Regions from separate parts of the Lysinibacillus sp. A1 genome, predicted to be linked through region 2. Evidence: riboswitches for the same ligand, from Rfam matches in the RefSeq annotation. Region 2 holds a riboswitch; each other region holds the start of a gene.
What was found. A riboswitch is a leader RNA that binds a small molecule or an ion and turns the genes downstream of it on or off. The one in region 2 is predicted to bind cobalamin.
Positions count from the first base shown of each region.

Region 1: another riboswitch for cobalamin. It lies ahead of cobT (nicotinate-nucleotide--dimethylbenzimidazole phosphoribosyltransferase); the one in region 2 lies ahead of PI85_RS08825 (ferredoxin).
Region 3: another riboswitch for cobalamin. It lies ahead of PI85_RS15010 (ABC transporter substrate-binding protein); the one in region 2 lies ahead of PI85_RS08825 (ferredoxin).

Region 1 covers NZ_JSZM01000012.1:565,146-569,435, forward strand. Annotated here, with positions in the region: gene miaA (tRNA (adenosine(37)-N6)-dimethylallyltransferase MiaA) at 1-93, shown strand, start outside; gene hfq (RNA chaperone Hfq) at 191-421, shown strand; gene PI85_RS12220 (rhodanese-like domain-containing protein) at 517-819, shown strand; gene PI85_RS12225 (hypothetical protein) at 869-1,264, opposite strand; gene PI85_RS12230 (DMT family transporter) at 1,535-2,389, shown strand; cobalamin riboswitch at 2,450-2,627, shown strand; gene cobT (nicotinate-nucleotide--dimethylbenzimidazole phosphoribosyltransferase) at 2,721-3,776, shown strand; gene PI85_RS12240 (trimeric intracellular cation channel family protein) at 3,845-4,290, opposite strand, start outside.
Region 2 covers NZ_JSZM01000011.1:213,719-218,008, forward strand. Annotated here, with positions in the region: gene PI85_RS08815 (sirohydrochlorin chelatase) at 1-436, opposite strand, end outside; gene cobJ (precorrin-3B C(17)-methyltransferase) at 451-2,118, opposite strand; gene PI85_RS08825 (ferredoxin) at 2,123-2,494, opposite strand; cobalamin riboswitch at 2,638-2,820, opposite strand; cobalamin riboswitch at 3,082-3,267, shown strand; gene PI85_RS08830 (energy-coupling factor ABC transporter permease) at 3,411-4,157, shown strand; gene PI85_RS08835 (energy-coupling factor ABC transporter substrate-binding protein) at 4,159-4,290, shown strand, end outside.
Region 3 covers NZ_JSZM01000017.1:83,513-87,802, forward strand. Annotated here, with positions in the region: gene PI85_RS15005 (acyl-CoA dehydrogenase family protein) at 1-1,243, shown strand, start outside; cobalamin riboswitch at 1,303-1,484, shown strand; gene PI85_RS15010 (ABC transporter substrate-binding protein) at 1,628-2,599, shown strand; gene PI85_RS15015 (iron ABC transporter permease) at 2,596-3,597, shown strand; gene PI85_RS15020 (adenosylcobinamide amidohydrolase) at 3,594-4,290, shown strand, end outside.

The DNA of each region.
Region 1 (4,290 bases), on a different contig from region 2:
AAACAAAACTCTCGCCGCTATGCAAAAAGGCAACTTACTTATTTCCGCAATAAAATGGATGTCCATTTTGTGATGACAGATGAGCAATTATAAAATTAAAGAAAAATTTCTAAAAATTACTAATTGATAAATTGGTAGAACGTGCTACTATAGGAATGAAGAGGTAGAAAGTTAGTAGGGAGGCTATTTGATGAAATCAATCAACTTGCAAGATACGTTCTTGAACCAACTACGTAAAAACAGTGTTTTTGTAACTGTATTTCTATTAAACGGATTTCAGTTAAAAGGGACTGTGAAATCATATGATAATTTTACAGTTTTATTATTGGATGCTGAAAATAAGCAGCACCTGATTTACAAGCACGCCATTTCTACATTCGTTCCAGCTAAACAAATAGAATTTTTAGAGACAGAAGCATAAAAAGATTGTTAAACAGTTAGTGTTCTCCACACTGGCTGTTTTTTTTGCTACAGGCTATAATGATAGAGGAAATAGATATTTGGAGGACGAGTTTGATGAAATCAATGGAAACAACACAATTATTAGAACTATTAGATGCAAATGAAGACCTATATATTATTGATGTACGTGAAGAGGATGAAGTTGCACATGGCATGATTCCTGGTGCTCAGCATATTGCTCTTGGGACAATCCCAGAACGTCTTGAGGAATTAGATGAAACTAAGCCATATATTATCGTTTGTAAGGCTGGTGGCCGTTCAGCTAATGCTTGTTTTTATTTAGAGGCACAAGGATTTGATGTGACAAACCTTGAAGGCGGCATGTTAGCTTACGATGGTGAATTAGAATTTAAATAATGACATAATGAAAAAAGAAAGAGTGTATACTCTTTCTTTTTTCATATGCTTATTTTTGGAGTGAGTCCATGACGAGGCTAAAGTTTTTTTCAAAGTTCATGTACGGGTTCACATTTTTTTGGCCGCGAACCTTTGAAGCATAGCTGGCAAAATTTAAACCAGCACCGTATATTTGTAAAGCGCCATTCGCAAGATCTCCCTTTTGTAAAAGCTCAATGCCATCCTTTAAGAAATTTTCACTCTCATCGAAATGACATTCCGCCATGTATTTATCTCCACTATAAAATAATTTCAAATTTTCCATAATGACATACGCTGTTTCTTCACTGATGGAAGCATCAACATTCATTAATAACTGATTAATCGGTTTCACTAACTGAGCGTAATGACTATCATAATTTTCACAAGTCTCCGCAATCGCGTTTCTTAATTCTCTTGCATTCATTCTAACTCCTCCTAAAAAGAAAATTTTATCCTTACCTATGAAGTAATTAGCGTTTCCTTTTCCCTTTATCTATAAATCGTACTCTGTAATTTTCAGAAATATGTTACAATTATATCGATGAAGGAGGGATTTTGTATGTTTCGTTCAATAGCACCCCCAACAATGTCTTTACAGTAGAATCTACTGTTAAGGCATACAATAACAGTTTGCTCATTTTCAATAGATTCTACTGTGTAGGTTAATACTTATACGTAGAAAGTAGGAATTGTAATGAGCGGAAAATTAGCGTTTGTATTATCCATGATTATTTTTGGTGCAGTTGGTGTTTTTGCCAAGTATATCCCTTTGTCTTCAAGTGAAATCGCTTTTTGGATGAGTTTAATTGGTGCTTGTTTTTTGATAGTGATTTTTATTTTTAAAAAGAAAAGTTTAACGAAAAGAAGTATTCTCAAAAATAAGTGGAAATTAATTCTTTCTAGTGTTGCCTTATGTGGGAATTGGATTTTCTTATTTCAGGCTTATAAAGAAACAACAATTGCTAATGCTGCACTCAGTTATTATTTTGCACCAATACTAGTTATCTGTTTATCTCCAATAATCTTAAAAGAGAAGCTAGTTGGCAGAAAAATACTGTATGTCTGTGTGGCTATTATCGGACTATTTTTGATTGTCCAAAGTCAAGGCACTGGAGACAGTAAACATTTTATTGGTATTGTCTACGGTCTTATCGCTGCATGCTTTTATACAGCTCTAACATTTACAAATAAATGTATATGTGGCTTAAAAGAACCGGAAAATACAATTATTCAACTATCTTTAGCAGCTTTTTTCCTTTGTTTTTATATACTTGGAACAACAGGGTTTCAGGTTATGACACTCAATTTTAAGTCAGTCCTATTATTAATGACATTAGGTATTGTCCATGCAGGGGTTGGATTTTTATTGTTCTTTTGGGGCATGTCAAAGCTGAAAGGGCAAAGTATAGCCATTCTTAGCTATATAGATCCACTGACATCATTAGTCATTTCAACGATGATTATTGGAGAAAAAATGACGCTTCTACAAATAATAGGAGCGGTACTATTATTAGGGTCAACATTGCTAAGCGAGCTAGAAAAAGAATAGGCATACAAAGTATCACATTCAAATATTGACAGAAGAAATATGCTGTCGTAGATTAAAAGTAGTTTAATACAAGCATTAGGTGCCCATTAAGGGAGAATAGGGAATAAAGTGAAAAGCTTTAGCGGACCCGCCACTGTAAAAGGGAGTTTAATAGTGAAGACCACTAGCTCATTGCTGGGAAGGTACTATGAAATGTTGAACTTAAGCCAGGAGACCTGCCTATTTGCTTGAAGAGGATATAGATGATGGAAAAGTCTGTAGTTTATTTGTCATGACAATAAACTACAGGCTTTTTATTTTGTCTTCATGAAGAACGAGAGGAGAAATGACAATGCAATTATTACATGACACAATTCAAAACATTCAAGGCGCTAATAAAAATAGTAGGGAGCAAGCAAGGAAGCGAATAGATATTCTTTGTAAGCCGCCAGGTAGCCTAGGTAAATTAGAGTCCATTGCTGTGCAGCTTTCTGGGATTACAGGACAATTATATCCTGTGATTGATCAAAAGGTGATGATTGTCTGTGCAGCAGATCATGGAGTTTGTAAGGAAGGTGTGACGACGAACCCACAAGATGTTACTTTATTTCAAACATTAAATTTCCCAAAAGGAGGTACAGGTGTTTGCGCGATTGCAAGTGTGACGAATACGAAGGTTGTAACGGTCGATGTTGGAGTAAAGGATGATCTTCCACTCAATTCGGGCGTAATCGTTCAAAAAGTAAAATATGGTACAGATAACATGGCACAAGGCCCTGCTATGTCTAGAGAGGAGGCCATTCAATCTATTGAAGCGGGGATTCGTGTGGCAACAGATGAAATCATAAAAGGAGCCAATCTACTTGGTACAGGTGAGATGGGCATCGGTAATACAACGCCGAGTACTGCGATTTTAGCTGTTTTGACTGGCTATGACCCAATTGAAATAACAGGATTTGGAGCAGGTGTTGGTCAAGGAGGAATTGCTCATAAAGCAGCGGTCATTCAAAAAGCAATTACGCTCAACAAACCCAATCCTAATGATATCATTGATGTTCTAGCTAAAGTTGGAGGGCTAGAGATTGGGGCTATGGCTGGTATCATCCTTGCAGCCGCAAGTCATCGAAAACCTGTTGTGATTGATGGATTTATTTCAACTATTGCTGCGCTTATTGCTTATCAAATTGAACCAAAAGTAAAGGATTTTATTATACCTTCTCATGCATCGGAGGAGCCAGGGGCTAAAATTGCCGCTGAATTACTAGGAGTGGAGCCCATGCTGCACATGAATATGCGGCTAGGAGAAGGTTCCGGTGCAGCCCTAGCCTTTCCCCTATTAGATGCTGCTTGCTCGATGATGAAAAATATGGTGACGCTGGAAGAAGCAATGAATCTTTTGACTAAATAGTTACTGAAAAAAAAAATAAGCGCAAATAGTTAAGGAACCATTTGTGCTTATTTAATCAATGATAGACTCTATGCCCGATTCAACCTTCGCAAAGGTAAACGCCATTTCATCATATAGGAAAGAATACGTAAGGCTGTTATTACCGCAAATAAAATATAAAGGAAGATATCTCCTGTAAAAACTTCAAACCCAATAACAAGTCCTGCGAGAGCAGCCCAAACACCATAGACTTCGTCACGAAGAACAAGTGGTTTTCGTCGAGCTAATAAGTCACGCACGATACCACCACCTGAACCAGTTAAGACCGCAGCTACAATGACAGCGCTGATCGGCATATCCAGCTTTACGGCGTAGAGTGCGCCTTGAATAGCAAATGCTGATAAGCCAATTGCATCTGTGAAATTGCCCCAACGATGCCAGTGTTGAATCAAATGATGAGGAAAAATAAAAAATATGGTAATGGCAGCAAGTGCAATTTGAAACATCATATCCTGTCCCCATAATGTCGTGACAG
Region 2 (4,290 bases):
TTGCATAAGGATCACTGCCTCCTCGAGCAATTAATAAAATGGCTGTGTCTTCCTGTTCTTGTTCAGTATCAAATCCAATTTCAACTAAACGATCTTGTAATATCGCAAATATTTCTTCATGAATGCCAATTGTTTGACCATATGTGAATGTGATATTCGGATAATGCTCACGAGCATGCTCGATTTCTGCTGGAATATGTAGCTTGGAATGACCTGCATGAAGTAAAATAATCGGGATGACATGTACCTCTGAAGCACCCTTTTTCACACAGTTTGTAATACCTTCTTCAATATTAGGAGAAGCAAATTCAAGGAAACATGTTTCCACTAAATATTGTTCATCAATGCGAGATTTCATTTGCTCGATAAATGTACGCACCTCATCATTTCCTGCTGCTAAACGGCTGCCATGGCCAACAAATAATATAGCTTTCATCACTTTTCTCCTCACTAGTCGCCGCACGGAGCTGGCTCTATTTTTATTTTGGAAGACATATCTTGATACGTAAAATGCAATATCTTTTTCACCCGCTTGAAGTATTTAAATAGACGTTCGTTTGGATGCGCATTGGCTTTATATTCTTCAATAATATCTGTAATTAAAGGGATTAATTGATCAGGCTCCAAACCTTCTACAACAGGCTGTGCTGCATGAGCCGTACGTCCGACTGGCTTCGCCCCAATAAAGACATCAAATTTACTTTTGCGATAAACAATCCCAATATCATCAAACACGGCTCGATAACAAGCCATCCCACAGCCATTGAAGCCAATATTTAACGTTTTCGGTAATGACATACCACCAAGCTTTTCTTGAATTTCCTCCGCATACGGAATGGAATCTGCTTTTTCACCGTAGCAAAAATCACAAGCCTTCAACGACAACACATCACCAATTGGTGCTAATAAAAAGCCTACTTCCTGTAATTTCTCAGTGATACGTTCAGGCGTTGTTGTAGGTATTTTTAAATGGATTTGATGATCTGGTGTATATTCCATTGATCCTTCTTCTCCTACGACCTCTGCTAACGTCATCATTTGCTGTGGTGTGAAAAATTTATTGGCCACGCCAGGGCTCACTGCCAATTCAAAAATTGATTCTATTTTTTGTTGTACAAGCTTTGGCGTAGCCTTGATAGCACTTGTTCCCTTTACCATTGCAAGCGCAGCTGTAGCCATTTCAAGTGCTGTTTTTTGCGGCTTTGGCATAACGGCTATACTGGGTTTATTCATTCTCCCTGCATTAGGGTCTGCCGCAAAGTCATTTCGTGCTGTTCCTGTCTCTTGATTCATCGCCCATGGCTCATTTTCTTCCCGTAAGCGTTGATGTGGACGTAATGGCTGTTTTTCCTCGCCAAGTGTATATTTACGTTGGTAGCCACGCGGTGTAATCATTTTATTATCATAGAAGAACGTAGATGAGTTTCCGATAATAACCGTTGTCAGCATACCAATATCATGTTCCAACATTTTTGCCAATGTCGTCATCGTCACTTCCTGACGTTCTCGATAGGCACTTTTTACAAGCCCTACTGGTGTGTCAGGAGAACGATATTCTAAAAGAATTCGTTGCGCTTCGACAATTTGTCTTGTACGGCGACCACTTTTAGGATTGTATAAAGCAATAACAAAATCGGCCATAGCTGCGGCTTCCACACGCTTCGCAATTAAATTCCATGGCGTAAGATGGTCACTCAAACTAATGGTACAAGCATCATGCATAATGGGTGCACCAAGTAAACTAGCACATGAATTGATAGCTGAAATACCTGGGACAATCTCCACTTCAATACCAGTTGCCTCTGTCCAGCCTAGCTCAATTAATACTTCATACACTAATCCCGCCATACCATAAACGCCCGCATCTCCACTCGAAATGACCGAAACAATACTTCCTGCCTCTGCTTGACGAACGGCCTCCTGAGCACGTGACACTTCCTCTGTCATACCTGTACTGACAATGGATTTTGCGCTGACTAAATCTTGAATCAGCTCAACATAGGTTTTATAGCCTATGATCATATCACTTTGTTGTAAAGCCTCTACTGCACGTGTCGTAATATGCTTAAAGTCTCCAGGCCCAAAGCCTACTACGAAAATTTTCCCTTTTTGCGCCATGTTTTTACCCCTCTTTCACCTTTTCAATCCCTTTAATGGCTGTCGTTTGCGCTGTTCGCTGTAATGTCCCTTCTCGAAGTGTAAAAACATGATCGTTATATAAGGATTCATGATGCAAATCCTGTACAAGTGTTCTAGCATGCTCCGTTGATGGTACACGATACCAATTCCCCTGAGGGTAAGCAATTACAACACAAGCATCCTTGCATCGTCCATTACAGCGCGTTCTTGTCGTATGTATTTCTTTATCTAGTGCGTTACGCTGTATTTCATCTCGTATAGCTTGGGTAATTTCCTCCCCACCCTTGTTCATACAGCTACTGCCATTGCAAATAAAGAGATGTGTTTTCATCCCCTCTAAATTCCACGTTGTCATCTTATATCTCCCCTCATTTGCTTTTGGAAAAAAGAAAAAACCTTTACTCTGCCGAAGAGTAAAGGTTTGTAGAAGCCAAATAAAAACGAATAGATTGAAAGACAGATCCTCGCTTTTGCTTCAACTTCTCCCTCCGAAAAGTTTGCATGCACAATCTGATAAGCAGGTTTCCTGACTTAAGCTTCATTTTACTGTCGCACCTTCCCTAGTTTGCACAGGTGGCATTGCGATTTCATCAGCTATTACAGTAGCGGGGGCTGTATTGGACTTTCACCAATTTCCCTATTATCTCGAGTTCTTCGAGCACTTATCGACGTTTTATATGAAATTTTTAATCGTATATATAATAGAAAACTGTCTTAATCATATCTTATTATTTTAAAATTTCAATATTTCTTTAAAAAATCATGACAAATTTATCAATTTCATAGGAGGGTTGAAAGCTATTAAAAAATTGAATTTGCCTTCTTTAATCCTAAAAAACGTTAGTTATCAGAATTTTCGACATTGATATTCTATTTTTAATTTTTTATAAAAAAAGTATAGCATATTTATGGAAATTCGTGATACACTTTGTCGTGAAATCTCACAACTTACTATTTTTCGGTGTAAAATGCTCGTCATTTTGCTTAAAAGGGAAGCCGGTTTAAGTCCGGCGCGGTCCCGCCACTGTAATAGGGAGCTTTATAGAACATGTCACTGTCCAATAGATGGGAAGACCTATAAAGTGTTGAACTAGAGCCAGGAGACCTGCCGAAAATAAGTGATCGTTTCAGCCTACGAGGATAGGTGTGCGGCTTAGCAGATGAAAATGTTATTTGCTTTTTTAGCTATGCACTTTTCCAACAACGGAAAAGTGCTTTTTTATTACGCACGCTACATTCTAAAAATCTATTTACAGTTTGGAGGAAGAAAATTGAAGCTGTCTTGGTGGAAATTTAGTTATTTTCTATTGGCTTTTTTAATGGTGCCAAAGCGTGCCTTCGCCATGCATATCATGGAAGGGTTTTTACCAATCGAATGGGCTATTTTTTGGTGGGCAATCTCCATCCCATTTATTATTTTAGGATTGCGCTCTATTCGTAAAACAATTGAAGAAAACCCTGAAACAAAAATGATTCTGGGGCTGTCCGGTGCGTTTGCCTTTGTCCTATCAGCCTTAAAAATCCCTTCAGTTACAGGGAGCTGCTCACATCCAACAGGAGTAGGTCTCGGGACAGTATTATTTGGACCGTTAGCGATGAGTGTCATCGGGACAATTGTTTTATTATTCCAATCTTTACTTTTAGCACATGGTGGGATCACAACATTAGGGGCTAATGCTTTTTCGATGGCTATCGTAGGCCCGTTTATCGCCTACTTTGTATTTAAAGGGGCGCAACAAATGGGGTTATCGTTTTCATTAGCTGTTTTCTTTGCGGCTATGCTTGGGGATTTAGGTACATATGTGGTGACTTCCGTTCAATTAGCACTAGCCTTCCCATCTGAAGTTGGAGGCTTTATGGCTTCCTTTACAAAGTTCGCAAGTATTTTTGCCTTAACACAAATCCCATTAGCTGTGAGTGAAGGAATATTAACAGTTATTGTCATGAACTTCTTGAAAAAATATAATATTAGCGAATTAAAATCTTTACGTGTTTTCTCTACAAAGGAGGCGCACTAATATGAAACGAAATTTATTACTTTTAGCCATCGTGGTGCTATTGGCCATTATCCCTCTTTTCGTCCAAAAAGGAGCAGAATTTGGAGGAGCCGACGGTGAAGCAGAAGCAGCCATTGGGGAAATCAATGCAGAA
Region 3 (4,290 bases), on a different contig from region 2:
TGCCTATTTATTAGACCATTATGCAGAGGAAGAAGTTAAGCAGCGCTTCTTACCGCATGTTTGTGCAACAGGCGATATGGAGCTATATGAGGGAGCGACTTTTTTAACAGAGCGACAAGGAGGCTCGGATGTTGGTGCGAATGTAGTAGAAGCAAAACTTGTGGAGAATGAATACCGCCTCTATGGTGAAAAGTATTTTGCCTCCAATGCAGGGATGTGTGGGGTTGCAATGGTATTGGCACGAATAGAGGGTGCACAAGCAGGCTCTAAAGGATTAACCCTATTTGCAGTTCCATGGCGAAATGAAGATGGATCGGCTAACCATCTTCGTATTCGACGACTAAAAGATAAATTAGGTGTGAAAGCCGTTCCATCTGGTGAGGTTGAGTTTGATGGAGCACTCGCGTATGTAGTTGGTGATCAAAATAAAGGGATTTATTATATGCTGGAGGCGCTTAATTTATCAAGAATTTGTAATGCTGTGGCATCCATTGGTATTATGCGCCGTGGCTTCTTAGAGGCGAAGCACTATGTGTCAAATCGATATGCCTTTGGTAAACCTTTAACACAGTATCCTATGATCCAGGATACATTAGGTAAATATGCCGCTAAGCTGCATGTAGAAGTAGCCACGATTTTTGATCTTATTCAATTATACGATAAAGTGACAAGTGGTCAGGGAACAGAACAAGACATCATCATGAACCGTTTATATATTGCCATTATGAAAAAGGAAACGGCAGAGCAAGCGGTCCATTATGCAAGTGAAGCAATTGAGCTACATGGAGGGAATGGCTATATTGAGGACTTTGTAACACCACGCTTACTGAGAGATGCGCAAGTGTTGACGGTATGGGAGGGTACGTCTAATATACTAGCTTTGGAGCTTATTCGCTTAGTGGATAAATACAGGGCACATGAATTGTTTATTCAAGAGATGGGCGCGCGATTAGAAGTTTTAACAGACCATTCATTAGTGAAAATCGTTCAAGAGCAATTAACTAAACTATCGGCAACCTTACAAATTTTTAGTACTCTCGATGAAGCGACAAAAACGTTTGAAGCAAAGGATGTTGCCAAAAAAATGGCTCAATTATATGAAAGTGTCGTAGCCGTTGAGTGGGCACAAAAATTTGGTGGGAAATATGACAAACTAGCGGATGTTTATTTAGAGCAAACTTGGTCATTACGAACGATTGGTGCTCCGATGAAAACCGTACAGTATTTTGCTGAAATCGTCTAATAACCTTTGGAGTCGCCTTGATATAGAGGCGACTTTTTTTAATTTCATGTATAATAAAATCAACTGAATAGTATAAAGGTTCTTTACTTATGTAAAGTGAAAAGGGAAATCGGTGTAATTCCGATGCGGTCCCGCCACTGTAAGTGTGAGTTTTTTCAAATGATGCCACTGAAGATTTCGGGAAGGCTTGAAAAAACGTAATGCACAAGCCAGGAGACCTGCCTTTATAGCATAGACATGACAGCCTACGAGGATAGGATGGTGGATTTTGTATCAGTTTTTTGGTGCGATTTTGACCCCTCATCATTCGAAGATGAGGGGTCTTATTTTGATGGAACAATATTTCTAACACCTGAACGCACAAATCAACGAAGGAGGATTCACATGAAGAAATTTTGGAAAATAGGGGTATCGGCATTTTTAACGATAGGGTTGCTAGCAGCTTGTGGACAAGAGGCACAAAAAGACAATTCCACACCTACAAAAGAACAAACACAACAAGAAACATCTAAGGCGGAAGAAGCAACATTCCCTATGACTATAACGGATGCTATTGGGAAGGATATTACACTAGAGGCTCCTCCTGAGAAAATAGTGTCACTTATTCCAAGTAATACAGAAATATTGTTTGGCCTAGGTTTAAAGGATGAAATAGTAGGGGTTACAGACAACGACGATTATCCACCAGAGGTAGCTGAAAAAGAAAAAGTTGGTGGCATGGAGTACAATATTGAACAAATTATTGCCTTAAAGCCAGATATCGTTTTTGCTCATGAATCTAGCATGTCTCTTTCGGAATCAGCTATAGCACAGCTAGAATCGGCGGACGTGAAAGTATTTGTTGTAAAAAATGCCCAAGATTTTAATGAAACCTATACAACGATTGAACAGCTTGGGCGTGCTACAGGGAAATTACCAGAAGCCGAAAAAATCATTGCTGACATGAAGGCGAAAGTGGAAGAGGTTCAGGGGAAAGTGAAAGACGTTGAACCTAAGAACGTTTTTGTAGAAGCCTCTGATGAACCTAATATTTATACAGCTGGACAAGGCACATTTATGAACGCAATGCTGGAGATGATCCATGCAAAAAATGTAGCAGCAGACGGTGATAATTGGTATGAAATTGGTGCAGAACAAATTATCACAAAAAATCCAGATGTCATCGTGGTGACATATAGTTATGTACCTGATATTTTAACAAAAATACCAAAGCGTGCTGGTTTCGATACAATAAATGCAGTGAAAAATAATGCTATTGTGCAAGTAGATGAAAGCACAACAAGCCGTCAGGGACCACGTTTAGCGGATGGCCTTGAGGAATTAGCAAAAGCTATCTACCCTGAGGTATTTAAGTGAAAAAAGTAGCAACAGCCTATGTATTAACATGTACGCTTCTTATCATTAGCATCTGGTGTGGCGTCGCTATAGGCTCTGTTCATATTCCGATAGAAGTGTTGTGGAATCAGTCAGTTGATGAAACAGCTGCCAATATCTTTTGGAAAATTCGCCTGCCCCGTGTGCTTTTAGCGGGGCTAGTAGGAGCTTCTCTCGCCATTGCGGGAGCGGCTTTCCAAGGCTTGCTCAAAAATCCATTAGCAGATCCATATACATTAGGTATTTCATCTGGTGCTTCTGTCGGCGCAGTCATGACAATCTTTTTTAGTATTTCTATGCCTGTTGTAGGCTTGTATGCCTTACCTACCTTTAGCATGATAGGCGCAATCATTACAATGGTGATAGTGATGAGCTTTGCTAGAGTAGTGGACCGTTCTTTAAAGATGGAAACACTGATTTTAACAGGTGTTATCTTTAGTTCATTTTTAGGATCGTTAATCTCGTTAATGATTGCTTTATCGGGAGAGGAACTGCGCCAAGTAATCGGCTGGCTACTCGGTTCTGTTTCTATGCGTGGCTGGCCGTATGTTCAAATGATTATCCCATTTGTCATTGTTGGTTCCCTTATGCTGTGGACACAGAGACGTGAGCTTAATGTTTTGTTATATGGGGAAGAAAGAGCGAAGCATTTAGGTGTCAATGTAAAGCGAAGTAAGTATTTGATTTTAGTAGGTGGCTCCATGCTAACTGGAGCAGCAGTTGCTGTTTCAGGCACAATTGGCTTTGTAGGGTTAGTTGTACCACATATGACAAGAATGATTTGGGGTTCTGATCACCGTCATTTACTTCCATTATCATTTTTTAATGGGGCAACATTACTTATTATTTGTGATTTAGTTGCAAGAACCATCATCTTGCCAAGGGAACTGCCCATTGGTGTCATTACTGCATTTATTGGAGCGCCTGTTTTTTCCTATATTTTTTATAAGCAACGAAGAGGCAAGGGGGTACGGGCGTGATTGTTGTTGAACATCTATCAGGTGGTTATGAAGACGTACCGATCGTCAATGATATAAGCTTTACAGTTGGAAAAGGAAAGATTCTTGGCATTTTAGGGCCAAATGGTAGTGGGAAATCAACATTATTAAAGGTAATGAGTGGTATTCTACCAGCAGTTGAGGGCACGATTTCTATTGATGGAAAAAGCATTCTTTCCTACAATGCCCGTGCTTTAGCAAAAAAAATGGCTGTTTTACCACAGCTCCATGCGAACGCTTTCTCAAACAGTGTAAGAGAGGCTATTTCGCTTGGACGTTATCCACATCAAACAGGCTTTTTTTCAAGTTGGTCTGAGCAAGATGAACAAGCAGTTCAACATGCAATGCTGCAAACAGGCATAAAACGTTATGAGCATACACCGATGGAATTCTTATCGGGTGGTGAACAGCAAAGAGTTTTTGTTGCACAGGCTCTTGCTCAAACTGCGGAAATTTTACTGCTAGATGAGCCGACAAATCATTTAGACATTGCCCATCAGCGGCAAATTTTAGATATGGTGCGGAAGGAAGCTGTGGAGTGTGGTTTAACGGTAGTGATGGTATTACATGATATGAATTTAGCCTCTCTCTATTGTGATGAATTATTGCTCATGGAAAGTGGACAAATGAGAGCTTTCGGGGCACCACATGAAGTATTAATTGCTTCTCAGATTG